4 regions of the Lysinibacillus sp. FSL M8-0337 genome follow, and region 3 is predicted to be linked to each of the others. Evidence: riboswitches for the same ligand, from Rfam matches in the RefSeq annotation. Region 3 holds a riboswitch; each other region holds the start of a gene.
What was found. A riboswitch is a leader RNA that binds a small molecule or an ion and turns the genes downstream of it on or off. The one in region 3 is predicted to bind thiamine pyrophosphate.

Region 1 (7,799 bases), 1.4 Mb from region 3:
CCACCAATAAGTCTTGCAACGCATCTTGGCGATATAAAGAAACTGGTTGCTCTGTTAAATCTGCTGTTGCTGCAGCTAATTGGATAAGTAACTCATCTACCTCCACACCTGATGCTTCTAATTTTCCATCAAGTAAATTCATAACTGTTAACAATAAATTACCTGTTCCCACTGCTGGATCCATGATTGTCAGCTTTTCTTTCTCTAATCGATCCGCAAAAATTTGTTCAACAAAATAACCAACTAATAGACCAAGCGTATCTGGTGTCATTTGATGATTTGGCTGGGAACCTTTACGCATCCCTTTTAAAATCGCAATTTGAATAGATTTACGCACATCTTCTTTCGTTGCTCCTTGTTGGGAGAAATCTACTTCTCCATCAAGCCATGCCTCTAGTCCATCAAGCACACCTTCAAGCAATGTCGCATCTTGCTCTTTTTCTATTTTTTCTGCATGCTCATTCAGCATCCCAAATAGTTTTTCAATTTTTTCCATACATAACTTCCTTTCACGCAGAAAAGAGCCGTGACAAAACCTGTCACAGCCCTTTTGTCTAGTATTATCTTAGCCTAAAAGAAGCAAATTATGCTAGTGCTTTCACTGCTGCAATTGCTGCTTCATAGTTTGGATGATCTGTAGCCTCAGGTACATACTCGACATAAGTCACTTTGCCAGTTGCATCTACCACAAAAACGGCGCGTGCTAGAAGGCGTAATTCTTTAATATATACGCCATATGCTTCACCAAATGACAGGTCACGATGATCTGAAACTGTTTGAACAGCATCAATTCCTGCAGCTCCGCACCAACGTTTTTGAGCAAATGGCAGGTCAACTGATACTGTATAAATTACTACATCATCGCCTAAATTTGCAGCTTCCTCATTAAAACGGCGCGTTTGTGCATCACATACACCTGTATCTAATGATGGGACTACGCTAAACAAGCGAATTTTACCTTCTGAATCTTTTAAAGAAACAGGTGATAAATCATTTGCTAATACTGTGAAATCCGGTGCTTGGTCTCCAACCTTTACTTCGTTACCTATTAGTGTTACTGGACCCTTTTTAAATGTAATTTGTGCCATGTTAACGCCTCCTAATCATCATATGTACATAATCTTACTAAATGTAGGGAAATAATTGCAACTAGGACAGCTTATCTTCATGCAATTAATGTGATGGCTTGTCAGCTACCACTCCTATTTACACTGTTCACACACATTTTTGAAGATAATTACTAAAAAATGTTAGATGACTGTAATCATCTAACACTTTACAAATTAAAAATTTAAAAGTCACTTAAAGTTGTGTTTTACCTGCTGATCATTCCTCAGGTTTTTCCTCCAACTTTTCAGGTTCTTTAGCGGCTTCCTGAATAGTTGCTGGCGTTTGTACCGTTGCTTGCACAGTCTCTTTTGCTATATACACTTTTTCATGAACAACCGTAGTCTCAGCAAAGTAATCATGTATACCTTGATTGTCCGGTAAAATAGCAACTAAAATATACAGCGGCGTAAAGATATTACTGATTAAGCGACCAATCCATTCTCTGAACAGCACATCTGACCATTGTAGTTTATCCTGTTTCAGCGATACAACGCGTAACCCCAATGCCATTTTCCCTAAAGTTTGCCCGAAAAATTTCGTCATCAAGACAAAGTAACAATAATAAAGAACAGCTGAAATAATTGAGATAGGTGCATACCATACCGATTCTGATAATGACCAGTCCATTAAGTAAAATATTGGATTAACAGCAATTCCTATAATAGCAGAAATAACTAATCCATCTAGGACAAATGCCCAAAAACGTACCCAAAATCCTGCGGTCTTCAATTGATAGTTTGTCATCACTGTAGGCGTCACTGTTTTATCTAGTAATTCTTGGCTTATCGAGGGTGCCCCTTGCAAAACGAAATCATTGTTTGTCATGGTATGCCCTCCTTAGTATTCACCATATAAATACATCATTTTTGGTGCCTTATATTCCGTCATAATTTTCATCAACATTTTTTCTTCAGCCGAAGGACCAAATAGTGAACCAACTTTCATGCCAATTAATGACGGTAAGCCTCCTTGATTATACGAGTATTCGAAAAGAACAGCATCCTCTAATCCAAAATCTTGTCGTAAAGCTGCAATTGCCGCTTGCTCATCGCCTATTTCGTCAATTAAGCCTGCTTCAAGTGCCTTTGTACCACCAAGAATTCGACCATCAGCTACCTTTTTGACATCCGCTTCAGACATATTGCGCCCTTTTTCAACTATATCAACGAACTCTTCATATGATTCATTAATCATATCTTGCATCATAGCACGTTCTTCTGCAGTAATTTCACGTGTAGGGCTTAGCATATCTTTATGTTGCCCTGATTTAAACGTTTCAAATTTCACGCCCACTTTTTCGGCTAATTCCTGATAATTAATAGATTGCATAATGACACCAATAGAACCTGTTATTGTATCACGATGTGCATAAATTTTATCTGCTGGTGCTGAAATGTAGTAACCACCCGACGCTGCCATAGAATCCATTGACACATAGATAGGAATTTGACGCTCTTCTTTAATTTCTAACAATTTCTTATAAATTTCTGCCGATTCCTTTACTCCACCACCTGGAGTATTCACACTTAGTACAATTCCCTGTACTGTATCATCAGCTAAAATATTATCCAATTGATTTAAGAAAAACTGGTGATCGTAAGCAACGGATTGCCATAATGTATTCGACCCAACATCTTGAATCGTCCCATCCACTTTCAAATATGCGATACGTTTTGTATAATCTTCACCTTCAATAACCGTTTCGTATACATCTAAATTTTTGCCAGCCATTACGCTATCAAAATTACTAAAGAAATCTGATTTAAAAATCGCCATAATCGTGTTAAGTCCTAATGAAAACACTAATAATACAGCTGCAACTGCTAAGGCTATCCACCTTTTTGTATTCATATAATCGCCTCCTCTTCACGTTATACGTCTAAATGTCCAAAACGTTTCACTTTTAAGTAATTTTTATGTAAAAGTTTTTCTCATGTTTATGAATTTGCCATAAACAAAATAGGGAGAGTACAAAAAAATCAAAAGTTCATCATAAAGCATGAACTTTGATTTTTCGACATTATTTCCTAGGAAATAATTATTGGTGTGTGTAATGGGCTTTTTCTTGTTGTCGTAATTCGACACGTCGGATTTTTCCAGATGCAGTCTTTGGTAATGCTTCAACAAATTCAATTGCCCGTGGATATTTATAGGGTGCTGTCATCAGCTTCACATGGTTTTGTAGCTTTTGAATAAGCGTATCATCACCTGTCACTCCTTCACGCAAGACGATAAAGGCTTTCACTATATTTCCTCTTACTTCATCAGGGCTTGCCACAACAGCAGCTTCTTTGACAGTAGGGTGCTTCATTAAGGCATCTTCCACTTCAAATGGCCCAATTGTATAGCCTGACGAAATAATGACATCATCACCACGTCCCTCAAACCAAAAATAGCCATCTGCATCTTTATATGCTCGGTCACCGGTAATATACCAATCTCCACGGAATTGCATGCTAGTGCGTTCTGGGTCTTTGAAATACTTTTTAAACAGTGCAGGTGTTTGACGATGGACAGCAATATCTCCAACAACGCCATCCGCAACAGGATTTCCAAAATCATCAATAATTTCGACTGTATTGCCTGGTGTCGGTTTACCCATAGAGCCAACGCGAGCATCCATGCCAACCAGTGTCCCAACAAGCAATGTATTTTCTGTTTGGCCATAGCCATCACGCACTTGAATATTAAAAGTTTTTGAAAACACTTTAACGACTTCACTATTTAACGGTTCACCCGCTGATACAGCTTGACGGATGGCACTTAAATTATAGTCCTGTAAATTGTTAAGTGTGGCCATAAAGCGATATTCTGTTGGGGTACAACATAACACATTCACTTTAAATTTTTCTAGCAATGACAAGTAAGTAGAAGCATCAAATTTTCCTTTATAGACAAATGCTGTTGCTCCGCTACCTAACGTTGCTAGGAACGGACTCCAAATCCACTTTTGCCAACCAGGTGCAGCAGTAGCCCAAACTATATCATTTTCTTGTACGCCTAACCAATTCGGTGCTGTCGTACGTAAATGCGCATAACCCCAGCTATGTGTATGAACAGCTGCCTTAGGATTCCCTGTTGTTCCACTTGTATAAGCTAAAAAGGCATTATCTGTACTTTTTGTCGGTGTAGGGTTTAGATAATTTGTAGGATGCTCCTTCATTTTTTCAAGCAATGGTTGCCATGGTGCATGTGCGTGACCAATAACGAATTGCATAATCCCTTTTAAATTTGTTACGTCGTCAAATTGCTCAATATATGGCTCATAGGCGATAATACCTTTGGCATTGGCATGTGTAATACGATATTCAATATCCTTTGTACGTAACATTTCAGAGCTAGGGATAATAGTTAAACCCGCTTTCAGTGCCGCAATGTAAACAATATAAGCTTCGACAGATCTTGGAACCATCACTAATAGCACATCGCCCTTCGTTAATCCCTGCGAAGTAAATACATGGGCAGCCTGATTCGCCTTTTCCAGTAAATTTGCGTATGTAATATATTGAATTTCTTCGTTGTCATTATAAACAATTAATGCATTTTTAGATGGATCTTGAGCGTACTTTTCAATTTCCTCCACAATGTTATACCATTCTGGTGCAATTAAATCCTGTCTTTTCATCATAACTTCCTCCTTAATACTAGGTTCATTATAAAACTCATTTTTTACGATTTTCAATGGAAGGACCCTATTTTAAAAAAGTCATGACAATTATCATGGTTTAGTATATGGCATCAGTCACTGCTTTCCAAATAATGATAAAATGCTATTGAATACTACGAAAAGGTATGTTACATTTTGGTCAACTAAAATTTTCATGATTGCAGGGGGACTCTAGTGAGTTGAGAAGGTAAAACCTGACCCTTTGAACCTGTTAGTTAATACTGACGTAGGGAGCAATACACATCTTATTATTGATGAAAAGCTCTTTTTACGTGTGCCTTGTGCCCGAACGAAAAGAGCTTTTTTTGCATGCTTACGTCCACCAAAAGAGGAGGACTACAATGATTTTTCAAACGATTCGTAAAAAACAACCGTTGATTCACTGCATAACCAATTATGTAGTGGCAAATTTTCAAGCAAATGGCTTACTAGCCATTGGTGCATCACCGGTAATGGCGGATGATCCGCAGGAAGTCGAAGAAATGGTATCCATCGCATCAGCGTTATTGGTAAATATAGGAACGCTTACTACACGCACAAAAGAGTCGATGTTACTTGCAGGAAAAAAAGCGAATGCCCTTGGTGTACCAGTAATTTTGGACCCAGTAGCCGCTGGCGCTACAGCATACCGCAAACAAACGGTACTACAGTTATTAGACACAATTCATTTTGCTGTTATCCGCTGTAATGTTGGCGAACTTGCCGCGATTGCTAATGTACAATGGCAACAAAAAGGCGTTGATAGTGGTACTGGTTCCATTTCTGTTGAGGATAAAGCAAAAGAAATAGCAAAAAAATATAATTGCATCGTGATTGTAACGGGTGAAAAAGATTTCATAACCGATGGGAACCTTGCGCAATGGATTGTTGGTGGTCATACTCGAATGACAGAAGTGACAGGTACTGGCTGTTTATTAAGTGCCATTTGTTGTGCTGCTTATATTGCGGGTAATGAGCCTTTTTCCCAATTATGTGATACATTAACGAGCTATAAAAAAATTGCTGAAAATGCTCATTCAGCTGCTCCTTATAATGGAGATTTCGCAGTAGCTGTCTTAAATGAATTGCATCGTTTATCTCAGGATGGTGATAGTTAATGCACATTGTTACAACAATAGCGGGCTCTGATAGCGGTGGCGGTGCAGGTATCCAAGCGGATTTAAAAACATTTCAAGAATTAGATGTATTCGGAACGTCCGTAATTACAGCTTTAACTGCCCAAAACACACAAGGTGTCATGGATGTGCTACCAATTGAACAAGCCTTTATAAATAAACAATTTCATGCTCTCTTAGAGGATTTTCCAATTAGTGCCATTAAGACTGGCATGCTTTTTTCCTCTGATATTATTCGTACAATTGCGCTAGCTATGACGAATTTAACCATCCCTCTTATTGTTGATCCTGTCATGATTGCAAAGGGCGGTGAAACTTTATTACAACAAGAGGCTGTTGAGGCATTAAGAAACAATTTATTACCACTTGCCACGATTGTAACGCCGAATATACCAGAAGCTGAAACATTAACTGCAAGAAAAATCGAAACCGTGTCTGACATTCGACTTGCGGCGCAATCGTTATTACAGCTAGGTGTTCAATGCGTGATTATCAAAGGTGGTCATCTAGCGAACGAAGATTTTGCTGTAGATTATGTGTTTTTTAAAGATGGCAAATCATTCTCAATGCAGACTAGTCGAATTGCGACGAAAAATACACACGGGACAGGGTGTACATTTTCTGCCGCATTAACAGCTTTTATCGGCCGTCAAATGCCGATAGAGCAAGCCATTATTGAGGCTAAGAAATTCATTCAATTAGCCATTACTCATAACTTATCAATTGGTCATGGCAATGGACCAACCAATCATTTTGCTTACCAAAAATTCAAAGAAAGTTGCGAGGTGATCATAGGTGAAACGCAGTGATTTGCAGCTTTATTTTATAATGGGCACAGCGAATGCCAAAATCAAACAACCATTAGCAATACTAGAGGAAGCATTGCAAGCTGGCATTACGATGTTCCAATTCCGAGAAAAAGGAATAGATGCACTGACAAATGAAGATTATGAACATTTTGCCCGTCAATGCCAAAAACGATGTCGTCACTACAATGTTCCATTTATCGTAAATGATGATATTGAGCTTGCTTTAAAACTCAAGGCAGACGGTATTCATATTGGACAAGATGATTTTCCCATCTCATTAGTACGAGAAAAAATTGGTGCGGAAATAATACTTGGTGTTTCGGTTCATACAGCGGATGAATTACACATCGCTATAGAAAATGGAGCAGATTATGTAGGTATTGGTCCCATTTTTGCTACCACTTCTAAAAATGATGCCAAAGCGCCAAGTGGTACTGAATTTTTACAACAAGCACGTCGTCATTATCCCGAGTTGCCGATTGTAGCAATTGGTGGCATTAACTGTCAGAATGCAGAAACAGTATTCAAAGCTGGTGCAGACGGTGTAGCAGTTATTTCCGCTATTTGTGATAGTCATAATATTCACCAAACCGTAGAGACCTTTAAATCGTATTGATTGAATTATTCGAGTTACGCAGTCATAAAAAAAGTAAAAATAAACAAACTAAAACCAGTGCCTTTTACGGTCACTGGTTTTAAGTTCAATAAATGCGTTTTCTGCAATTATTGTTTTGGCATACCTTTTAATTGAGATTCTGCCATTTGTACAAGACGTTTAGTGATTTCACCACCAACGGAACCGTTAGCACGAGCTGATGCGTCAGCTCCTAATTGAACACCAAATTCTTGTGCAATTTCGTATTTCATTTGATCAAGTGCTTGTTGTACACCAGGTACTGCAAGCTTGTTTGAACTGTTGTTGTTTGTCATGTCTCTCACCTCCTTGTGAATATAGAATGTGCGATATTCGATTTTTAATACGAAAATTTTATAGGTAAAATGTAACTCTAAAGGAAAAAGACTAGAAAACATAAAAAAACCGTCCCAAATTACAAATTTGAGACGGTTTCCTTCTTATTATAATGTCGTTATTGGTCT
Region 2 (7,799 bases), 2.0 Mb from region 3:
AGCTAGTAATATCATCGTCTTATAAATTTATCTGAATATTCGAAAACCCTTTAATTTCTAGGCTTTGTCATGTATTTTCTGTTTAAAGTCTATTTTTCAGAAAATTTTTTTTACATAATTTTTCTGAAATGTATTGCAATTTCGTGAACTGTCTCATAAAATTAAGATGTGAATTCACTAAAGTAGCAAAAAATAGTATTTAAGCAGTAAAAATAAACACAAAATGGGGAATGTTTATGGCGAACAATCAAGCAAGCAAAAGCATTGTTATTGATTATGATGCAATTGCAAAACAAGAATCGTTTAAAGCACTTGTAAGAAAAAAGAATGCCTTTCTATGGTCAATCACTGTATTCTTTTTAGCAGCTTACATGTTGCTACCTATTCTTACATCTTACACAACAATCCTACACCAAAAGGCTATTGGGGAAGTCACTTGGGTATGGATTTACGCAGCAGGATTATTCATCATGACTTGGAGTTTATGTCATCTATATGTTGCGAAAGCAAATAGCTATGACAAAGAAGCAAAAGCAATTATAGCTGAATATGAAAACGGGGGTGGCCGCCTATGAGCTTTATCGCAATATTTTTCTTCGTAGCAATTGTTGGTCTTACATTAATTATTACATGGTGGGCATCTAAACGTACTTCTTCTGCAAGTGATTTCTACACTGCAGGCGGTGGTTTAACAGGCTGGCAAAATGGACTAGCTATCGCTGGTGACTACTTATCAGCAGCTTCTTTCCTAGGGATCGCTGGTGCCGTTGCATTATTCGGATTTGATGGATTCTTCTTCTCTATCGGTTATTTAGTAGCTTACTTAGTGGTGCTATATATCGTAGCTGAGCCATTACGTAACCTTGGTAAATTTACATTAGCTGACATGATTACAGCACGTTTTAATAATTCTAAAGTTCGTGGTACAGCAGCTCTAAGTACCATTACAATTGTATTGTTCTACATGATTGCACAACTAGTTGGTGCAGGCGCACTTATTCAATTACTTTTAGGAATTGACTATTGGGTTGCAGTATTAATCGTTGGTGTTATGATGACTACTTATGTTTTATTCGGTGGTATGACTGCAACTTCTTGGGTACAAATTATTAAAGCTTGTCTATTAATGTTAGGTACTGTCATTATTTCTTTCTTAGTATTAAAAGAGTTTGGCTTCAGTATTTCAACAATGTTTACAGAAATGTCTACTGCTACTGACAGCGGTGCGGCATACTTAAATCCTGGACTTAAGTATACAAACGGTATTGATACAATTTCAGTTTTAATTGCCCTTGTATTAGGTACTGCAGGTCTTCCACATATCTTAATGCGTTTCTTCACAGTAAAAGATGCAAAAACAGCTCGTTCTTCAGTTATTTGGGCTACTTGGATTGTAGGTCTATTCTATGTATTAACAATCTTCTTAGGCTTCGGTGCTGCTGCATTCGTTGGTAAAGAAGACATTATCGCTGCAAACGCGGCTGGTAACATGGCTGCTCCACTTCTTGCAGAAGCACTTGGTGGCGACATTCTGTTCTCATTCGTTTGTGCAGTAGCATTCGCAACAATCTTAGCGGTAGTAGCAGGTCTTGTACTTTCAGGTGCATCTGCCCTATCACATGATATTTATGGTCAAATTATTAAAAAAGGTAAGGTTACAGAAAAAGAGCAAGTACTTGCTGCTCGTATCGGTTCTATTACAATCTCTATAGTATCAATCCTTCTTGCACTTGGTGCACAAACATTAAACGTTGCATTCTTAGTATCACTAGCATTCTGTATTGCTGGTTCGGCAAACTTACCAGTAATTATTTACACAATTTATTGGAAACGCTTTAATACGGCTGGTGCAGTAACAGCGATGTTAACAGGTTTAATTTCTGCTTTAATACTTGTAGCTGTATCTCCAAACGTTTGGAATCCAGTTGAAGGTAAAGCAATCTTCGTAGGTAATCCGTTAATTATGTTAACGAATCCTGCAATAATTTCTGTACCACTTGGTTTCTTAGGTGGTTTCATCGGAACGTTACTTTCTAAAGAAACTGATGAAGCGAAATATCGTGAAGTTGATGTAAAAGCAAATACTGGTATTTCAGTTCAAGACGTATCTCATTAATACTATCACTAAAACCCCGTAAACTTTATGCTTACGGGGTTTTACTTTTCTCCCTCTTTTCGGTAATATATTGGTAATGTGAAATGGAGGGATTAGCATGGCACTATCTAAAGCTAAAAAGAAACGTATGCATTTAAAACGGACGCAAGGTAAGGATGTTGAGAAAAAACGTCAAACGGCCCCTTTTAGTACGCATGAACGCGTGACAAAAACGAAGCATGCTACATTAGAACACAATAGAACAAAACATAGGAAACAGCCACACGGAGACGATTACTCGCTCTAAATGTGGCTGTTTTTGTCGTTTCTTTATAAATCGTAAAATAATTTTGTGTTTCGTGTCACGGTATTGGCCGCTTCTTGCGTTGTTATACCTTTAAGCGTTGCAATGACTTCGATACTTTTAGCCATCATAGACGGCGAAGTTCGAGCCTTATCAAAAGGTCCTTCAAATGGCCAAGGTCCATCCGTTTCCACCATCATCAGTTCCAATGGATACTTTGTAATCAAATCTTGTATTTCCGCTTCATAAACACAATCAGGCGTAATGGAAATATAATAACCATTATGTATCATGCGCACAATTGCCTCTTCACTTCCCTTGAACCAATGAAAATGAGCTTTCTTTATACCATGTTTCTCAAGTAAATCACAAGCGATTAGTGCATCCTCATAAACAGCATGTAACACTATCGGTTTATGAAGTTCTTGCGCTAACAGAATAAATTGTTCTAATAACGCAATATAAGGGCGCTCATCCAATATATGCGTTTGTTTTCGATAATAAGGTAAACCAACCTCTCCAACAGCAATCATCTCACTAGCATGCTGTCGTATCCAATCAAATAAAGCTTCTTTCTCCCTATCATTAGGCAACGACTGTTCAGGATGAAAACCATACGCTGCCTTGACCTTCGCATAGGCTCTCGATAACTTCAGCGTTTTCTCACAAGATTGTAAGTCCATACTGACCGCTATAACCATTTGCGCCTCATCAAGTAGCAAATGTACTTCTTCTTCTTGATACTGATCTAAATGAATATGTGCATCAATCAACATATGCATCGTCCTTTTCTTCCTTTAAATACTGAAAAAGTTGTTGTTTTAACTGTGTAAATTGAGTGGAATGGCGAATTTCCTCGGAACGTGGTCGTGCAAACGGCACAATGATTTCTTCCTTAACCGTCGCTGGACGTTTCGTTAATACAATAATGCGATCCGCTAAAAATAGCGCTTCTTCAATACTATGTGTCACGAATAGAATAGATTTTTTATGTTCCTCCCAAATAGATAACAGCCATGCCTGCATTTCTAATCTTGTAAACTCATCGAGCGCTGAAAAAGGTTCATCTAAGCATAGTATCGGTTTCCCACTGACGATAGCGCGCAAAAATGATACACGTTGCTGCATACCTCCTGATAATGCATGCGGATAAGCATTTTCAAACGAAGCAAGACCAACCTTTTCTAGCCACGCTTTGGCAAGCTCTTTATTCGGACGACGCTGCAATTCTTCAACAATCATGACATTTTCTAATATCGTCCGCCACGGTAATAAGCAAGGTTGTTGGGGCATATAGCCAATGATGCCCGTTTTTCGTTGAATATTGTCTCCATCTAACAAAATAGCGCCGTGATCGACAGGCGTTATTCCTCCTATCAATTGAAAGAGTGTGCTTTTGCCGCTACCTGAAGGGCCAATAATTGCCACAAATTCACCTTCCTGTACTGTAAAGGATAAATTATACACCACTTCAAGCGAGCCAAAAGACTTAGATATGTCTTGAATGTTCAGCATGTGCGCCCCTCCCCTTTACAACAAGCTTTTCTACAAAACGAATCACACTAAATAACAATAAACTTAATAAGACAATCGCAAATATCGCTACAAAGACGCGATCCGTTCGAAACGATGATTGTGCGAGCGTCATATAAACACCAATTCCCTTTTTTGCACCAAGCCATTCTGCTATGACCGCTCCCATCACACTGTAGGTCGCCGCAATCTTAATACCGGAAAAGATGGATGGATAAGCATAAGGCCATTCTAATTTCCAAAATGTTTGCCCTTTCGTAGCACCAATCATTGCAAAATAATGTTTGAGCTCAGCAGAGGTTTGCCTAAACCCATCCATCGCCGCGATAACGATTGGAAAGAAGCAAACGAGACAAATAATAATCAGCTTGGGTAATAGGCCGAAGCCAAACCAAATAATTAATAATGGCGCTAAAACGAGCACTGGCACATTTTGAGACACAATGAGAATAGGATAAACAAACGCTCTTATTGTTGATGAGCGATGTAAAAATACCGCAACGCTTAAGCCACAAATCACACCAATCGCAAGTCCTAGTAATGCTAGTTGAATCGTGGCCCAAACATGGGGACTAAACGTTGAAAACGATTCAATACCTTCAATCATAATGGCACTTGGCGCTGGCAATAGCCAATGAGGGATATCAGCTATTCGTATAATAAGTTCCCATATGAATAAGAGGAAGGCGATAAAAATAATCGACCTTCCTTTCATAATTACCTGTTTCACCCTCGATATTTCTCCGTCAATGTCCCCATCGTAATGCCGGCTGGCTGATATAAAATTTTCACTTGTGTAATAACATTGATAGCGCCTAAGTCAATCATCTTTTTATTCATCTGTTCTATAATTTGTAACAAAGTGGATAATTCACCCTCCATTGTTGTTTCCAGTGGATGCACCTCATAGTGCACACCAGAAGCATCAATCACAGCAATCGCCGCATCCACAAATGGGATCACATCCTCATATTTTTCTGTTTTAGGTATGATTTGTACACTAATTAATGAATTCGCCATTTATTTCGCTCCTTTCTTTGGTAAGAAATCGTTAGTAAATGCTTGTTGTGCATTAAAGTCGCCTTCTAAAACGTTATTCTTTGTCATCCAGTCCGCATAGTTTTCCCAAACTGCTAACTTTTGTTCTCCCCATTGCGCCGCATCGTCTTGATATTTACCCGCTAACCATTCCTGACTTTTATGCACAAGCTCTTTATCCAAATCAGGTACTGCTTCAAGTAAAATATCAGCCGCTTCACTTGGATGCGCTATCGCATATTCATAGCCTTTTGTAGTTGCCGCAACAAATGCCTTTACGACATCAGGATTATCCTTTATCATCTTTTCATTCGTTGCCAATACAGGTGTATAATAATCGAGCTGCTCACTATAGTCGGTTAAATACTGCATATTTAACTTTTCCCCACGAAGCTCTGCCTCAATACCTGTCCAAGCATAATAAATCCACGCAAAGTCAATATCCTTTTGCATCATTGTGAAAAAGTCGATATCTCCCGCATTGACGATATCTAATTTATTGATATCAGCATTGTCTGCTTTCATCAATGACTGTAAAACCGCTTGTTCCACTGGAGCACCCCAGCCACCATAGGTTTTTCCTTCATAATCTTTTGGTGATGTAATGCCTTTTGAAGCAAGTGATGCAAAGCCTGAAGTATTATGCTGAATAATTGCCGCAATCGAAACAAGCGGCACACCTTGTACACGAGCTTGCGTAATGCCTTCTTGGATGCTTACACCAAACTCTGCTTTCCCAGACGCCACAAGCTGATCAGCACCTGCATCACCTGGTAAAATAATCTCTACGTCTAAGCCTTGCTCTTTAAAATAGCCAAGCTTTTGCGCCACATAAAGCCCCGTATGATTCGTATTAGGTGTCCAGTCCAGTACAACGGATACTTTCTTCTCTGAACTGGCTTCCTCTTTTTTGTCCCCTTTTTCGCTACACCCAACTAATGTCAATAGTGCAGCAACCATAATGAATAACCATTTTTTCATGCTATATCCTCCTAGCAAGTAATTTGAAAGTGTTCATGATTGAATGTTTCACCAGAAGAAAAGCGTATGCTGTTTTAATCCATTTGCAGGCCATTCTAATTGTTTTCTATATGCTTATAGGTAAATGGATCATCCTTAAACAAAAAACGCCTAGGAATTATCCCAGGCGTTTGCAAACGGTATCAAAAAATAGTGTACGAATATTTTTGAATAGATGTTCCCTACGCTGGTACGAGCCAAATCAGGTTCAAAGGGTCAGCATCTGAACGGACGCAATCTCAGCTGGCAACTTCCAGCCCCCCTACATTCTTAACTTATGAACTTTTCGTTGATTATTATACCCCTATGTATCTTCAAATGACAAGCTCGTATTTTTTAATCCCCCTTACTTTGATAATTTATTTTCCCATGGAGCCGCTGGATGAAAAAAAGCCCAGTTCTATAAAAGAACATGGGCTAATGAATTATTCCTCTTCTTTTTTCATTTTCATTACATGAGAAATGGAACCATCTGTAGCAATATCTATTTTAAAGGAACCATTCGAATGACGATCTGCGCGCGTTAAACCTTTGACATCAATGATTTCTTGCACACCTTTTTCTGTTTCAACAATGACTTGTTCCTCATCGCTTGCCTTTACTACCGCAACTACACGATGTGGATTGGCTTTTAATTCAGTTAACACTTTTAAACCACGTTTTGCTCTACTTGCCATATCGACTTCAGCGACATTCATCTTCTTCACAGCGCCTCGTTGGGTAACAATCACAACATACTCTGTATCAGACGGCTTTAATATTGTTACACCAGCAAGTACTTCCCCATCTTTTAACGTAATGCCTTTCACGCCACCCGTTTTAACACCTGTGACAGGAAGCTCTTCAATTGGGAAGCGGATAGCGTAGGCTGTATCGGTAATCAATAACAACTCTGCCTCGTCTGATACAATATCCGCCATTATCATTTCATCACCTGATTTAACATTCATCGTCTTAATCGGCTTCGAATAACGTGTCACTGCATAATCTGGCAGTGGCGAGCGTTTAATTTGACCTTCCTTTGTAGCGGTTAAAATATAGGTGTTTGGCTGTTCAAAGGAATCAAAACCATAGACTGCAAGAATCGTTTCATCTTCCCCTGTTGGCACAATACTTGAGATATGCTGTCCAAGATCTTTCCAACGAATATCTGGCAATTCATGTACAGGCTGATAAATATAATTCCCACGATTGGTGAACAACAATAGATGATGCTGGGTATTTAACGTTGCCTCATACAGTAAATAATCGGAGTCTTTCATGGCAAAATCTTGTCCATTAGATGCGGCATGCGAACGTGTAGATGTGCGCTTAATATAACCATCCTTCGTCACTGTGACCACCACATCTTCACTCGGAACAAGCACGTCTAACGTAATTTTAATTTCTTCAATCTCTTGTTCGATTTTCGAACGGCGCGGTTCAGAAAAACGTTTCTTTATATCAAGTAATTCTTGTTTAATGACACGAACAAGTTTCGCTCCACTATGCAAAATACCTTCTAGCTTCGCAATCAATGCATTTAACTCATCTTGTTCACGACGTAGCTCTGTAATATCCGTATTCGTTAAACGGTATAATTGTAAGCTCACAATCGCCTCAGATTGTACTTCAGTAAAGTCAAATTTCACCTGTAAATTTGTTTTTGCGTCGCGCTTATCATTCGATGAACGAATTGTTGCAATTACTTCATCTAAAATCGACAGCGCTTTAATCAAGCCATCAACAATATGAGAACGGTCTTTAGCCTTTTGTAAATCATAAATGGAGCGGTTTGTCACCACTTCTTTTTGATGGGCTATGTACGCA
Region 3 (7,799 bases):
ATGACAAATCCCACACCAATAAGACAGGGTATGGGATTTCTGTAAATTAATTTCTAATAATTTGGAACGTACCAGAAGTTTGAGTTTCTATAATATATTGATTGCCATTGATTGTATAGGAAACAGGCTCTTGGTCACCGAATTCATTGAGCTGAACAATGGAAGCATTGTCAGGTAAATTTTCTAAAATGATTTCGATATTCGCATCAAATTTAACAGGTTTATTATTTAATATTGCTTGGAAAGTAATGCGATTTAAGTTTCTTGTAAGCTGAACATCCATTACGCCCGAATCCTTATTAACAAGTGTATTGAGCGGTGGGATGATTAAGACCATATTAGCTTTCGTTGTTAAAACAAAACGTTCATTTGTATTTTCAGAATCCGCAACATTAATTTTTGCTTTATATGTGTTTTTTCTACTTTTAGACATTAGTGTATTTTTACCTGGTACTGCTGCCGAGTCTGACAATGTTGGTGTAGTGATTGACTGGTCATTTTCAGGTAGTTTATATTTCCCTTTTACAAAGTCGACTAATTTCCAAACGTTTGGAACAAGCTGTTGTTGTACGGGTGTTAATGCTTCAAAAGCGTTTTTTGCTGCTTGGACATCTTGTGTTGTAGACGTTTTTGGCGATAAGGCAGCAATGGCATTTTCTACTTGCTTCGCTGCGGATTTATCCAATATAACGACCTGTTCGGCATCTAATAATTGTTTTTCAATCCCTGCAGGTAAAACAACATTGGAGAATTTTCGCAATGCATTATACTCAGCCCGTGCTTCTGCCACATCTTTATGGAAGCTAAGTCGAGAAGAGTTTAACAATTGAATTTTATTAACAACTTTATCAACAGAAGTATTAGGTGTAATTGTTGACGTCAGTATTTTTTGTGTTGCGTCACTTACAAAGGTTTTTTGCGCAGCATTTAACCTATTGTACCAATCTCTCGTTTCAATTACATTTTGATAATAGTTAACAGAAGTAGAGTCAACGGAAGCTAATTTTTCTTCAATTTGTGCGGCTAGTCGACGATAACTTACTCTTGTTTGTTGATGATTGGATAGTGTCCCATAATTCGTTACATATTGCTTTTCAGTTTCTGTTAACGCATTGTAAGCCTTTAGTGCAGCTTCTAAGTATGGCTGAAACGAAAAGGATGTATCATTAATATTGGAAATCAACTGGATAACGTTGTTAACGTTAGAATTATAATAGTAATTATTATATATGTAAGCAGTCTTGGCATGTGCCGAATGATCAGCAGCTGAGGCAGACGTTATAGGTGTTGAATAGATAAGTGAAGGTACTGCTACTAGTGCAAGCAAGGCTAGGTTTCTTTTGTGTTTCATATGGGCAAACCTCCTATATTTTATACCTAATTTTATCATAGCTTAAGGATTTTATATGCATATTTTAGCTGAATAGGTAAAAAGGTCCGATGTTTTTTTAAGCTCAATACGTCTTATTTACGACAAATATGATTGTAAACAACTGTATTAATTGAAAACTTTACGTTGCTTGGTAAATTCAGTGAAACTTTTATTGTTATACTACCAATGATACATTATGATTATTTTATAAAAATGGAGGTGTTTGTAATGAAAAAATCCAAAAGTATTGCATTAAAGCTCACTTCTTTAATTTTAGGTGTATTTTTAGTATTATTTGTTGCTTATACATTGGTAACTAGCGCTACTCTGCATACTCAAAGTGTTGATGATTCAGAGAAGGCAACGCTGCAAAATGCGGAGTTATCTGCTGCAAAAATGAGCGAACGGTTTAAAAAAGCTAATGATACATTACAAACAACAAAACGTATTGTTGAAGCAATGGAAAAAAATGATGCGCTTTCGACAGAAAGTGTAATGGATATACTGAATACGAATTTAACGAATAATGATGATTTACTTGGTGTAGGGGCCGTTATAGAAAATGGTGCAGTAAAAGTTGGACCAACTACTGATACGGCATTAATTGATGTGAAAAATCGCTTTATCCCTTATCTAACTAAAGATGGCAACCAAATCAATACAGACCCTATAGAAGGAATTGACGATCCGAAAGCCGAAGATGCTTGGTATCGGATTCCAAAAGGAGAAGGGCGTGCTGTATTAACAGAGCCATATGATTATAATGTGAACGGTAAAACTATCTCGATGACGACTATTTCTGTGCCACTGTATAACGCTTCAGGTACATATTTTGGCGTGTTAACGGCAGACTTATCTATCGACTTTTTAAAGGAGTTAGCTGACTCTATTCAGCCTGATGGTGGTTATGCAGGCATTATTACAGATCAAGGTATGTTAACAGTCAATAGTATTAATGAAAAGCTAGATGGGACGAATATGCAGGATGCAGTTGATTGGGCAAGCATTAGACAATCTATGGATGAAGGAAAACCGGACAGTCTTTATGTAGACTCTAAGCAGCTTGGGGAAAAATCATTTAATGCTTTTGCTCCAATGATGTTAGAAAATATTGATGAGGTATGGTCAGTGCAATTAGTTTTACCTAATTCCAAAATATTAGAAACGTATAATAAAATCCTTGTTTTCACGATTGTATCAGCAATTATTATGGTAATTTTAATGGCCGCTGCTAGTGCAATGTTTATATATAAGCAGTTGAAGCCTTTAAAGGTTTTACGTACATCTATTGAAACAGCAGCAGAAGGCGATTTAACGAAAAAGATAGATGATAAATTTATAAAATCCGATGAAATTGGCGCTGTTGCATTAGCTTATAATAATATGCTGGATAAGACGAATGATGCCATACATACGGTATTAAATTCTTCAACATTGCTCAATCAATCATCGGACCATGTTCATGAAGCCTTTAATGAAATTGTAGCATCAAGTCAGGAAGTATCTGTCGCAATTAACGAAATAGCGCAAGGTGCATCAAAACAATCAGAGGATACAGAAGAAACGAATTATCGAATGATTGACTTATCTGACCAAATTGACGCCATTACAAGGCTGTCAAAGCAAATGGACGAGCTGTCAATCAAAACACAAACTTCTACAGAACAGGGCATGAAAGAAGTGGAAAGTTTACGTGACCGAAATGCGGAAACGAATGAAATGAATGGACGTATCCAACGTCAAATGGAATCTTTGTCTAGCAATATTAACAATATCAATCAAATTATTGCATCTATTCAAGGAATAACAGAGCAAACGAATCTATTAGCACTGAATGCAAGTATAGAAGCTGCTCGAGCGGGAGAACATGGGAAAGGCTTTGCAGTAGTAGCAGAGGAAGTGCGTAAACTGGCAGAGCAGTCTAAAAACGAAACAGAAGTCATTAAACAAACGGTCTCTAGCATCCTAGCAGATTCAAAGCAAACGGTATCCGTTATTGCTTCCAATGCAAGCTTAATGCAAGCGCAAAATGAATCGGTACAAAATACAGAGTTAGCTTTTAAAGATAATAACGAGCTATCTCAATCAATTGCAACAGCAATTAACGAACTACTGTCAGAGCTTTCACAAATGTTGGAGCAAAAAGACCAAGCCATTACGGCGATTCAAAGTATTTCCGCTGTTTCAGAGGAAACTGCTGCTTCAGCAGAACAGGTGAGTGCATCAGCCGCAGACCAACAAGCAGAAATGGAAAAAGTCGCAGAATCTATCAACAACATGAACCAAATTTCTAAAGAACTCCAAGAGGTCGTGAATCGATTTAAACTTGCTAAATAAAGCGAGATGGAGATACCCGCGAAGCAGGGAGATTTCCCCGCGAAGCAAGGAGGTTTCCCCGCGAAGCAGAGCAAAAACCTACAAACAAAAAAAAGAGCTGTCCTAGCAAGGGACAGTCCTTTTTTTATGTAAACTTATACTAGCGGCGGAGCATTGACCCATGTTGTGAACAGTTTTACTATAGAAAGAGATGAAAGGGGGTCACCTCCATGATGTATCTCGGTATGATTTTCTTTAAAATAGTTGCCCCTATTTTAGTGTTGCTTGTACTTGGTGCATTTTTACAAAAGAAATTTTCTTTTAATTTGAAAGCATTATCTCAGCTTATTACGTATTGTTTTATGCCAGCTGCTGTATTTGTGAATTTATATGAAACAAGTGTGGAGTTATCAGTGCTAGGGGAAGTGGCATTATTTATTGTGCTCTTTATCGGCAGTCAAATGGTGCTTAGTCATTTTTTAGCGAAGGGGCTTGGACTAGCGAAAACAGAGACGGCAGTTTTTAAAAATAGTGTTGTCCTTATTAACTCTGGCAACTATGGTATTCCAGTAGCACAAATGATTTTCGCAACGCAGCCAATTGGGGTTGCAATTCAAGTGATTCTCGTTATTTTTCAAAATATGACGACTTATACATATGGTTTATATAATTTAATCTCGTCGACTAAATCAGGGATGGCAATCATAAAGGACTTCCTGAAAATGCCCATTATTCATGCCCTTATAATAGGTGTGGCAATGAATTTCTTTAATATTGGCATTCCACAATTTATCCGTATTCCTATTGACCACGTAGCAGATGGCTTTATTGCCGTAGCTCTTATTACACTGGGTGCTCAACTATCACAGCTTGAAATCAAATCCATGTTTAATAAAACGGTGTTTGTTAGCTGCATTACACGTCTAGTAGTAGGTCCAGCCGTTGCATTGCTTATTATTTTTGTCCTCGGTTTAGATGGTGTTGTCGCCCAGTCACTTTTCATTGCAAGTGCTTTTCCGACCTCACGTAATAGCTCAAGCTTGGCATTAGAATATGATGTTGAGTCGGCAACTGCTGCGCAAACGGTCCTTTTTTCAACAATTGTTAGCTGTCTTACAGTAACAATTGTCATTTATCTAGCAGAACTGCTATTTACGTAATTACTCGAGGATAATAGCAAGATAAATCTAATTATAACTTCCATCTATTAGAAAAATCTGTTACACTATCATCAAACTTAATAGCTATAACTAGGGGAGTCCGATGAGTCGGGCTGAGAGGGAAACGCATAGAGGTTTCTTGACCCTTTGGACCTGATCTGGCTCATACCAGCGTGGGAAAGTTAATGAATATCGCACTCCTTGAATTTTTTGCGATAAATAAACCTTACATGTACAGCCGGATCCAATTTTTTTGGATTCGGCTTTTTATTTGTAATGCTACCTATTGGCGTGAGCTAGATTCGGTCCTTTTTAAACATTTATGGAAAAGGGAGCGGAATACTATATGACAACAGTTAGCGAAAAGAACATTATCATTATGACAAGTTTTGACGGAAGTAAAAAAGTATATGTAGAAGGAACACGCCCAGATATTTTAGTACCGATGCGTGAAATTCAGCTAAGCCCAACAACGGGTAGTTTTGGAGAAGAGGATAATGCACCAGTGCGTGTTTATGATACGAGCGGTCCTTATACGGACCCAACTTACAAAGTGGATATTACAAAAGGTTTACCTGCATTGCGTAGTGCGTGGATAAAAGAACGTGGAGATGTAGAGGAGTACGAAGGGCGGACGATTAAACCAGAGGATAATGGCTTCCGCAAAGCAGACGACCCTCGTATGAAGGAAAACGTTTTTCCGGAGCTTTCCCGAAAACCATTACGTGCAAAAAAAGGTCGCAACGTGACACAACTGCATTATGCAAGACAAGGGATTATTACCCCGGAAATGGAATTTGTAGCGATTCGTGAACATGTTGAACCAGAATTTGTACGTGCAGAAATTGCTGCAGGACGTGCCATTATGCCATCCAATATTAATCATCCAGAAGCAGAGCCGATGATTATTGGCCGAAACTTTCATGTCAAAATTAATGCCAATATTGGTAATTCGGCTGTTTCTTCCTCTATAGCAGAGGAAGTTGAAAAAATGACATGGGCTACACGATGGGGCGCAGATAATATAATGGATCTATCTACTGGCAAGCATATTCATACAACCCGCGAATGGATTATTCGTAATGCGGCTGTACCTGTAGGAACTGTGCCGATTTATCAGGCACTTGAAAAGGTCAATGGTGTAGCGGAGGATTTAACATGGGAAGTGTATCGTGATACGTTGATCGAGCAAGCGGAACAAGGGGTGGATTACTTTACGATTCATGCAGGCGTGTTGCTTCGTTATGTACCACTCACAGCTAATCGCGTAACGGGCATTGTGTCGCGTGGTGGTTCGATTATGGCGCAATGGTGTCTGTTCCATCACCAAGAAAACTTCTTATATACCCATTTTGAAGAAATTTGTGAAATTATGAAAATGTATGATGTTGCTTTTTCATTAGGGGATGGTTTACGCCCAGGCTCAATTGCAGATGCCAATGATGAAGCACAGTTTGCGGAGCTTGATACGTTAGGAGAGCTAACACAAATTGCATGGAAGCACGATGTACAAGTAATGGTAGAGGGACCTGGGCATGTACCGATGCATCTCATTAAGGAAAATATGGACAAACAATTGGAAGTTTGCAAAGAAGCACCTTTTTACACATTGGGGCCTCTTACAACAGATATCGCGCCAGGCTATGACCATATTACATCTGCCATTGGCGCAGCAATGATTGGCTGGTTTGGCACAGCGATGCTATGCTATGTGACACCGAAAGAACACCTAGGTTTACCGAATCGAGAAGATGTTCGTGTAGGGGTCATTACCTATAAAATTGCGGCACATGCTGCTGATTTGGCGAAAGGGCACCCTGGAGCACAACAAAGAGATGATGCGCTATCCAAAGCGCGATTTGAGTTCCGCTGGCGCGATCAGTTTAACTTATCACTAGACCCAGAACGAGCAGTAGAATATCACGATGAAACATTACCTGCAGAGGGAGCAAAAACAGCCCATTTCTGCTCAATGTGTGGCCCTAAGTTTTGCAGTATGAGAATTTCTCAAGATATTCGTAACTATGCTAAAGAAAAAGATTTAAATACGACAGAAGCTATCCATCAAGGAATGAAGGAAAAGGCTCAAGAGTTTAAAGAAGCTGGTAGCCGCTTGTATCAGTAACAAAAGAAATAACCGATAAACCGTGGACAACATCTGATTCACCATATTAGCAAAAAGTGTTAGATTGACTGCAATCAATCTAACACTTTTTTGTCTTAGCTTTTTAGACTTTAAATTTATTTATATGTTCTTGAAGGGTGGTAGCCCCATCGTTTAAAGATTGTACAACAGCGTTCATTTCTTGGATGGTGGATGTTTGTTCTTCAATTGCGCTTGCAATTGTTTCGGATTGTTCTGCCACATTTTTTGCCACCGCGGACATCTCATTGACAGATGCAGCAACTTCTTCAGTGCTTGCAGAAATTTGTTGAGTAGAAGCAGAAACGTCTTCTATTTCGGATGCCATATCTTCAATTGCACCCATAATGCCATTAAAGGCGTCTTGCGCATGTTGAATGTAAGAAACACCTTCATCAATATTTTGTACTGTAACGCTCACCGCTTTTTCGACTTCCAATGTATTTTGCTGAATATCATTAATTAAGTTAATGATTCGGTTGGCTGATATTTTGGATTCCTCCGCTAATTTACGTACTTCATCTGCAACGACGGCAAATCCTTGCCCATGTTCGCCAGCACGCACTGCTTCGATGGCAGCATTCAAAGCCAGCAGGTTGGTCTGATCGGTAATTTCAGTAATGACTTTCGTTATATTTTCAATTTCAGTCGATTGCGTACTTAGCTGTTTAATAAGCGCATTTGTCTTATCTGAAGATTGTTGTATAACCATCATTTGATTTTCGGTCTTTTGCAACATCTTTTCACCATTAGTAGCAACGCTTTGTGTATCAAGTGCTTTCGTATGAAGCATCTGTGTGGCTTCAGC
Region 4 (7,799 bases), 840 kb from region 3:
ATGCGCATCATCAAAAAGAACAAGAATATTACAGTATGGCAAAAGCTCTGAACGAGCAGTTCGAGCAACAGGAGCAACGACAAGCCCGTTTGCAAATGCTGTTACAACAACAACATTTATATACAGCCAAGGAACAGGAAATACAATTAGCTGAACAAGCGGAGCGTCTTCTTACTTTTGAACAACAGTGTGTAGAATTACGGACAGAGCAAAATCATAAGGAACAACTTTATCAGCAAGCTACAATAAATCATCAAAACGCTTTGGCACAACTAGCAATAGCCCAGCAATTATTTTCAGAGGAAGAAGCGAAAGAACCAGCGCGTCAGCAAATATTGCAACAAGAAATGCAGCTATTAGCGCTGTTACCGAAGTTTGAGGCATTTGAGCATAATCAGCAACAACTAGAAATAACGCAACAACTTGTTGAAAATGCTAAACGTGCAGTAGCAGATAATCTAAACATTTTAGAAAAAGAGCAAACCCAACTTCAAGAGTTAACAACTACCATTGAGCAATATGAAAAACAAATGGAGCCCTATGCAGGTTATTTAGAACAACTTCCTAAGCTTAAAGAACAAGTGACATTATTAGCTCAATTGGAAAAATATGAGCAAGCGAGTGAGCTAGCTGAGCAAGCACTTCAAAGGGCGCAACAGCTCTTTCAAGAAAGTAACAAAGCACTACAGACTAAGGAACAACAATGGATTACCAGTCAGGCAAGTATTTTAGCAGCCAAGTTAAAGGATGGCGATGCTTGTCCAGTTTGTGGCAGTACAACACACCACTTAACACATAGTGAGCCACTAGCGGTCGTGGATGAAGTGGAGCTGGAAACAATCCGCGCGACAGCTCATGCAAATGAGAGAAATTATTATGAAAAAGAAGCGACAGTCAAAACAACAAAACAATTGCTTCAAGAGGTGGCTGAACAGGTAGAAGCTAGCCATATATCACTAGCTGATCGAGTAGAACTTACAACTTCATTACAATTCATTGAGCAACAAGTTACTGTCTTAAAAATCGTTAACGATCAACTATCTATCGCACGGACTAAGCTAAAAGAGCAACTGGCAAGAAATGAACAATTGCAACACAAACAAGTCCAGTTAGAGCACTATTTTGCTGAGCAGTCGAAAGAATTAATTAAACAGCAAGCAATTGTGGAAGAACAACAAAAATACATTCCTGAACATGTAAAGTCATTGCAACAATTAAAGCAAACAATGGAAGATATAAAATCGCAAAAGAATGCATTACAAGCAGCATGGAATGCAAGTCAGCATAATCTACAAGCAACAAAAGAAGCGTCACATAAGGCAGCTATAGCAGAAGAACTGGCGAAAAAAGCATATGAGGAATTGCAAAACAAACTGAATGAAAAACGAGAACAATTTGTCACAAACATGAACAATGTTGGTTTTACAACATATGAAGCATATGCGGCGGCAAAGCGAAGTATTGTACAAATCGAGGAATTACGTAAAGCGTGCCGTGATTACGCTTTACAACAGCATTCTTTACAGCAACAAATCTTAGATGGAGCACAACATCTTGAAGGAAAAGAGAAGCAAAATTTAACGATATTAGAAGACAAGCTTGAGATGCTGCGAGCTACATCTGAAGAGGCATTTAAAATATTACAACAGACGAAAAATTATGCAACTGCATGTGCTGACTTTATTGTTAAAGTTGATGAAACAGCGAGGGAAATACGGATACTCGAAAAAGAAGCAGGTCGTGTAAAAGAACTTTACACCGTGTTGAATGGGCAAAATCCAAAAAAACTGTCATTTGAGCGTTACATTCAAATCAATTATTTAGATAAGATTACAGCAGCAGCCAATCTTCGTTTATTCCATTTATCAAATGGACAGTTTGAATTGCGGCGCTCTGATCGCTTGGAGAAGCATGCCAAGCAAAGTGGGTTAGGGTTAGATGTGTATGATGCTTATACGGACCAATTAAGAGATGTAAAAACATTATCTGGTGGGGAGAAGTTTAATGCGTCATTAAGTCTTGCATTAGGTATGGCAGATGTTATTCAAAGCTTCCAAGGGAATATTCAAATTGAAACGATGTTTATCGACGAGGGCTTTGGCTCTTTAGATGAGGAAGCGTTAAATAAAGCAATTGATACGTTAATTGATTTACAAGATTCAGGAAGAATGATTGGTGTTATTTCACATGTCGCCGAGTTAAAAGCCGCAATGCCAGCTGTTTTACATGTTGAAAAAACGTTAAGTGGGCATAGTACAACGCACTTTGAAGTAAAGTAGTGCCAGTCACCCAAACAATTCTAAATAAAAACCCACTTGCACTCTATGGTGTAAGTGGGTTTTGTGTGCCAGTCACTCAAACAATTAAAAGAAGTCATTGCGCTTATTTTCTACGTGTTGATACGTAGGGTGTTGTCCCTTTTTTTGCAGCAACTACTTTTTTGACAATAGGAATGACAATAGGTGCAAATTTTATAGCGGTTTTCACTACTTTGGATACTTTCATGAATATGACATCTCCTTCGTACTAAATTTTAACGTATAACTCGTACAGCTTGCACAATATTCCAAATAACAATACCTAATGATACGAGTAAATAAATTGCAAATGAAGCAAACCAAATGATAATAAATGTATTCCCATTTGAAGAAGGATCAAACGTGTTCAATGACATTGTAGAAAATATAAAGATAGAAAAGAAAATGATACCCAAGACTAACGGAATTAAGTGAGAAATAAGTGCCCGAATGGAATGTCTTTTGACTTCACTATCTTTTGAAACAAAGTAAACGATTAATGGAACGACAAATGGTGCAATAAAAATACTGAGATAACTAAACGCAGATAAAACTTTTTGATTCTCCATAATTGTTCCTCCCTTTTTAATATTTACGCATAGAAAGCGTAAAAGTTTCAAAAAAAATAATTGAGGAAAAGGTTGTAATCGCAAAGGTGGTTGCGTACAATGAGTGTGTTCAATAAAAATGAGATGTAACGACCACAAGGGGAGCTGATGATGTCAGCTGAGACTGGGCACGTAATGCCTTTACTCTTTGAACCTGTAAGTTAACACTTGCGTAGGGATGTGGATAGAAACCGACACTTTTACGATGTGAGGCTCTGTCCTGGCATCGTTTTTTTATGCCGGATTGAGATGCATATCCAAATAATTGTTTTCTATTCCTGCTCTTGTATCCTACATCGGAACAAAGGAGAGAATAATAGTATGGACAAAAAAAGATTACTCATGCTGGTGGAGATTGCAATTTTCGCAGCGGTAGGACTTGTGCTCGATCAAGTTTCCTTTAAAGTATGGGCACAAGGCGGCTCGGTAAGCTTAGTCATGATACCAATAATTTTAATGGCGTTTCGTTGGGGGTTCTTGTCAGGGCTTACAACAGGTCTATTGATTGGTGTGATGCAAACAATGTTTGGTGCTTATATTGTGCACTGGCTTCAAGGATTACTAGATTACGGGGTAGCCTTTACTGTAGTAGGTTTAGCGGCAATCGTTCGTGAACCTGTATTAAAAGCCGCAACAGCACTCAACAAAAAGAAAATGGCTCTGTACATAGTGATTGGTACGGTGCTAGCTGGTTTTTTACGCTATCTTGCACACACAATTGCAGGTGCAGTATTCTTTGCGGAGTATGCGGGCGATCAAAATGCATGGATTTATTCAATTATCTATAATGGAACATATATGTTACCAGCAACTATTTTAACCGCTATTGTCGGTGTTCTATTATTTACAGCGGCGCCACAATTAATGCAACGAAAATTATAAATGAATGGAAATGAGGCTTGGACATAACTAAAAAAATTTAAGAAACAGACGAAAGGTGTTCATAATTTTTTGCTATATGGAGAACTTAGCTATTCTTGCTTTTGCAATAAAAAAAATTAGAAGTGTTCACTAGTTGTTGGTAGCGAAGACGGTGACTCCTGCTCAGAACAGCACACAATGTAAGACACGGGCATTCCGCGCGTTAGCGAGGGTTGCGGCTTACGGTGTGCCCGCGGAAAGCAACGCCGTAGCGGACAACAACGGAATAGCAAAAAAGTGTTAGATTGATTGCAGTCAATCTAACACTTTTTCTCTTTTGTCTCAGCCACATTTTTTTATAATGAGAACTACCGTTTTAACTGTAGATAGCGCGTTAGAGAAAGGCGGTTTTAAGGTCTAAAGACTGTTAAAATCGTCTGTTTTTTCTATGAGGAGCACTATTGAAATCCTATTGGCATAGAATAATTAAAGCTTTTGGCGTTATGCACATAAAAAGTTATGTTATATTAAAGAGTAGATATTAGATGAAAGGGACGTTAAAAATGATTGTAAAAACCCAAGAAGAAATTGAAGCCTTTAAAAAAATTGGTCGCATTTGTGCGGAAATTCGTGAGGCGATGAAAGCAGCTACAAAACCTGGTGTGACAACACTTGAATTAGATGAAATTGCAGGACGCATGTTTGCTGAAGCAGGAGCTATTTCAGGTCCTAAGGGAGAGTATGATTTCCCAGGTTACACTTGTATTAGTGTCAATGAAGAAGTTGCCCATGGTATCCCAGGACAACGTATTATTAAAGAGGGGGATATTGTTAATATTGATGTATCCGGCTCTTTAAATGGTTACTTTGCAGATACAGGTATTTCTTTTGTAGTAGGGGAAGGTTATGAGGATAAAGAAAAACTTTGTCGCGTAGCAAAAAGCGCGTTTGATCGTGCAATGACAAAAGTAAAAGCTGGTTCGAAATTAAACCAAATTGGGAAAGCGGTAGAGCGTGAGGCTTATGCCAATGACTTAACAGTTATTATGAACTTAACGGGTCATGGATTAGGTCGTTCATTACATGATGAGCCAAACCACATTTTAAACTATTACGATGCGTGGGATTCAACAATTATGAAAGAGGGCATGGTGTTAGCTGTGGAGCCGTTTATTTCAGCAAAAGCAGAGCATATCGTTGAAGCTGGCGATGGCTGGACATTTATTACGCCTGACAAATCTTTAGTTGCCCAAATTGAGCATTCGATTATTGTAACAAAAGACAAACCAATCATTTTAACTTCATTAGATGAGCAATAAGACGAAATAAAAAACCTGCTTACCGATTTATTTTTGGTAAGCAGGTTTTTTTTTGACGAATAGAATACCAACAACAAGCACACCACATAAAAATAAGGCTGCGGTCGTCACAAGCAACTCGTCAAGATGATTATGAAATGCAATGCCAATGAATGCCCAGATAAAAACGCTAGGATAGACAATATCAAAATGATGATAACGTATATGTAAGGCGATTACGACACCAATTGTCAGTAAAATAACTGCCCAAAGTGGATTGCTAAGACCGAAGCCATTCCATTCATATGAAGTTAACGTAAAACTCGTATTTGTCATCAATAAAAATGTAGACCAAGCAAAGTAAAGTGAAATCGGTAGGCGGCCAGATAATGCATTATTGGAATGTGAGTACGTATTGTAAAGGAAAAATAAGTATAGTACTAACATTACTGTACAGATGAAAAATACTATGAATAATTCATAATGCCAAAATAAAATAGAAATCGCTTGTAATATACATACATTGCTAAAGAGAACAGTCTGTTTTATAGTTGTCTTTTTAAAATTCATAACTAACCAATAAGCGAGCAAAATGTAAATGACTATCCATATCATATAACTAATATTAATAGGTGCAAACATTACGGGAAAACGATTTGAGATTTCTAACGAAGATTGACCATTTATTTTTATAAAATAGGATGAAAAGGTTAGGATGAGTGAGACAATATACGTTATTGTCATTAAAATAAACTTAGGCAAGGTTTCCTCTCCCTTCGTGTTAAATTGTATAGGGAAAAGACAAATAAGTATAGGACTGTCACAGAATATCTATTTTATTATAGCGGAAAATCCTTACAATGTATCAAGTGAATTTGTTGAAATTATCTACAATTTACCATTTGGATATGCATCCAAATACTTCTTTAGTACAATAGAAATATCCAATTTGAAGGAGTGGAATTTTAATGACTCAAAATCTAAAAAATCTTGACCTATCGATTGAACTAGATAAAAAAATGTATAAAAAGAAATTAAAAGTACTTCAATATGAAATGTTAAATGCACAGCAATTTTTACTAAATAATAAAATCGGCCTTATTCTAGTATTTGAAGGAATGGATGCTGCTGGTAAGGGAGGCGCCATTAAACGTCTTATTGAGCGGGTAGACCCTAGGGGTTACGTTGTTCATCCAATTTCAGCACCACAGCCTCACGAATTACGCTATAACTACTTGCAACGTTTTTGGAGAAAATTACCGCAACATGGCCAAATTGCCATTTTCGATCGCTCTTGGTATGGACGAGTGCTAGTAGAGCGTATCGAAGGATTTGCAAATAAAGAAGAATGGTCTCGTGCGTATGAAGAGATTAACAACTTTGAGAAAATTTTAACGGCTGGAGATTACATTGTTATAAAATTCTGGTTACATGTGTCAGACGAAGAGCAATTGAAGCGTTTTAATGAGCGTGCGCAAGATCCATATAAATCATGGAAGTTAACAGATGAGGACTGGAGAAATCGCGAAAAAACACCAGAATATATCGCAGCAGCGAATGATATGTTTGAAAAAACAGACAAGAAAAATGCGCCATGGGTTTTGGTAGCAGGAAACGATAAAAAACATGCACGTGTACAAGTGCTACAAGAAACGCTTGCACATATTGAACGCGAGGCACAAAAGCGTGGTTTACATTTAACAAATGTTTTAGATAAGTCCGATTTAGAGGATGCTGAATCGTCCAGTATTGAATTGTTACAAATTCAACCAAAAAAACAAGTGAAAAATAAATAAATAATATGATTGATGCTGTGATAACAAGACAGGAGCTGTTTTGGTTGTAGCAGCATCTTTTTTTACATACAATGAACATGTACTGACAATTATCGGAAGGCTTGTGGAGAGAAATGGTGCTAAAAATTTGGAATTTATTAAGGAAAAAGGGTGGAAATGTGGTCTCGATTCAGGGGGAGAAATGCTACGTTCGCACATTCCAAGAAAAAGATGCACAAAGTTTAACGGGTCTTGTAAGCCGAAACAAATATTTTTGGTCTACATATGAACCGTTACAGCGTCCTGAATACTATACAGTTGATGCACAATATAAAAAAATCCAAGAAAGTTTATATTTAATGAGCTCAAAGAGAGAATTTACTTTCGGGATATATGAGCAAGGTACAAATAATTTAATAGGTCACATTGCGTTGTATGCTATCAAACGTTTACCGTATTCAAGCGCCTTTGTTGGTTATGCGATGGATGAAATCTATATAGGAAAAGGAATTGTAACAGAAGCGGTAGAATTGGTTGTACAATTTGCCTTTGAACAAATAGGGCTACATCGTGTGGAGGCGTATGTATCGACTGAAAATAACGCTTCGATTCGGGTGTTGGAGAAATCAGGATTTCAACGAGAAGGCTTATTAAGAAAATTACTGTATATCAATGGGCAATGGGTAGATCACTATATGTATGCTCGCCTAGAGCCATCATCATGAACACACAACAAGTTATAATAAAGTACAAAAAGTGTTAGATGACTGCTATCAATCTAACACTTTTTTGCTGCGCCATTGTTGTCCGCTTAGGCGGTGCTTTCCGCTCAGCACAGTAAACCTCAACCCTCGCTAACACGCAGAATGCCCGCGTCTTACGCAGTGTGCGTTCTGAGCAGGAGTCACCGCCTTTGCTACCAACAACTAATGCTCACTTCTAATTAAAGAATGAATAGCT

Region 1: another riboswitch for thiamine pyrophosphate. It lies ahead of thiM (hydroxyethylthiazole kinase); the one in region 3 lies ahead of thiC (phosphomethylpyrimidine synthase ThiC).
Region 2: another riboswitch for thiamine pyrophosphate. It lies ahead of MKY08_RS10280 (ABC transporter substrate-binding protein); the one in region 3 lies ahead of thiC (phosphomethylpyrimidine synthase ThiC).
Region 4: another riboswitch for thiamine pyrophosphate. It lies ahead of thiT (energy-coupled thiamine transporter ThiT); the one in region 3 lies ahead of thiC (phosphomethylpyrimidine synthase ThiC).

The regions. Positions count from the first base shown of each region.
Region 1 is NZ_CP151996.1:3,376,950-3,384,748, forward strand. Features, by position in the region: gene MKY08_RS16340 (class I SAM-dependent methyltransferase) at 1-496, opposite strand, end outside; gene tpx (thiol peroxidase) at 585-1,088, opposite strand; gene MKY08_RS16350 (RDD family protein) at 1,327-1,935, opposite strand; gene sppA (signal peptide peptidase SppA) at 1,948-2,961, opposite strand; gene MKY08_RS16360 (acyl--CoA ligase) at 3,149-4,735, opposite strand; TPP riboswitch at 4,930-5,027, shown strand; gene thiM (hydroxyethylthiazole kinase) at 5,119-5,874, shown strand; gene thiD (bifunctional hydroxymethylpyrimidine kinase/phosphomethylpyrimidine kinase) at 5,874-6,701, shown strand; gene thiE (thiamine phosphate synthase) at 6,688-7,317, shown strand; gene MKY08_RS16380 (alpha/beta-type small acid-soluble spore protein) at 7,425-7,631, opposite strand.
Region 2 is NZ_CP151996.1:2,167,264-2,175,062, reverse strand. Features, by position in the region: gene MKY08_RS10315 (DUF485 domain-containing protein) at 237-575, shown strand; gene MKY08_RS10310 (sodium/solute symporter) at 572-2,116, shown strand; gene MKY08_RS10305 (hypothetical protein) at 2,214-2,402, shown strand; gene MKY08_RS10300 (TatD family hydrolase) at 2,426-3,175, opposite strand; gene MKY08_RS10295 (ABC transporter ATP-binding protein) at 3,165-3,914, opposite strand; gene MKY08_RS10290 (ABC transporter permease) at 3,889-4,662, opposite strand; gene MKY08_RS10285 (thiamine-binding protein) at 4,659-4,952, opposite strand; gene MKY08_RS10280 (ABC transporter substrate-binding protein) at 4,953-5,951, opposite strand; TPP riboswitch at 6,153-6,264, opposite strand; gene parC (DNA topoisomerase IV subunit A) at 6,416-7,799, opposite strand, start outside.
Region 3 is NZ_CP151996.1:199,417-207,215, forward strand. Features, by position in the region: gene MKY08_RS00930 (hypothetical protein) at 47-1,351, opposite strand; gene MKY08_RS00935 (methyl-accepting chemotaxis protein) at 1,601-3,709, shown strand; gene MKY08_RS00940 (AEC family transporter) at 3,919-4,848, shown strand; TPP riboswitch at 4,931-5,045, shown strand; gene thiC (phosphomethylpyrimidine synthase ThiC) at 5,195-6,973, shown strand; gene MKY08_RS00950 (methyl-accepting chemotaxis protein) at 7,077-7,799, opposite strand, start outside.
Region 4 is NZ_CP151996.1:3,914,625-3,922,423, reverse strand. Features, by position in the region: gene MKY08_RS19175 (SMC family ATPase) at 1-2,279, shown strand, start outside; gene MKY08_RS19170 (hypothetical protein) at 2,383-2,505, opposite strand; gene MKY08_RS19165 (DUF4870 domain-containing protein) at 2,534-2,866, opposite strand; TPP riboswitch at 2,994-3,101, shown strand; gene thiT (energy-coupled thiamine transporter ThiT) at 3,227-3,787, shown strand; gene map (type I methionyl aminopeptidase) at 4,330-5,085, shown strand; gene MKY08_RS19150 (hypothetical protein) at 5,113-5,826, opposite strand; gene MKY08_RS19145 (polyphosphate kinase) at 6,033-6,860, shown strand; gene MKY08_RS19140 (GNAT family protein) at 6,974-7,564, shown strand.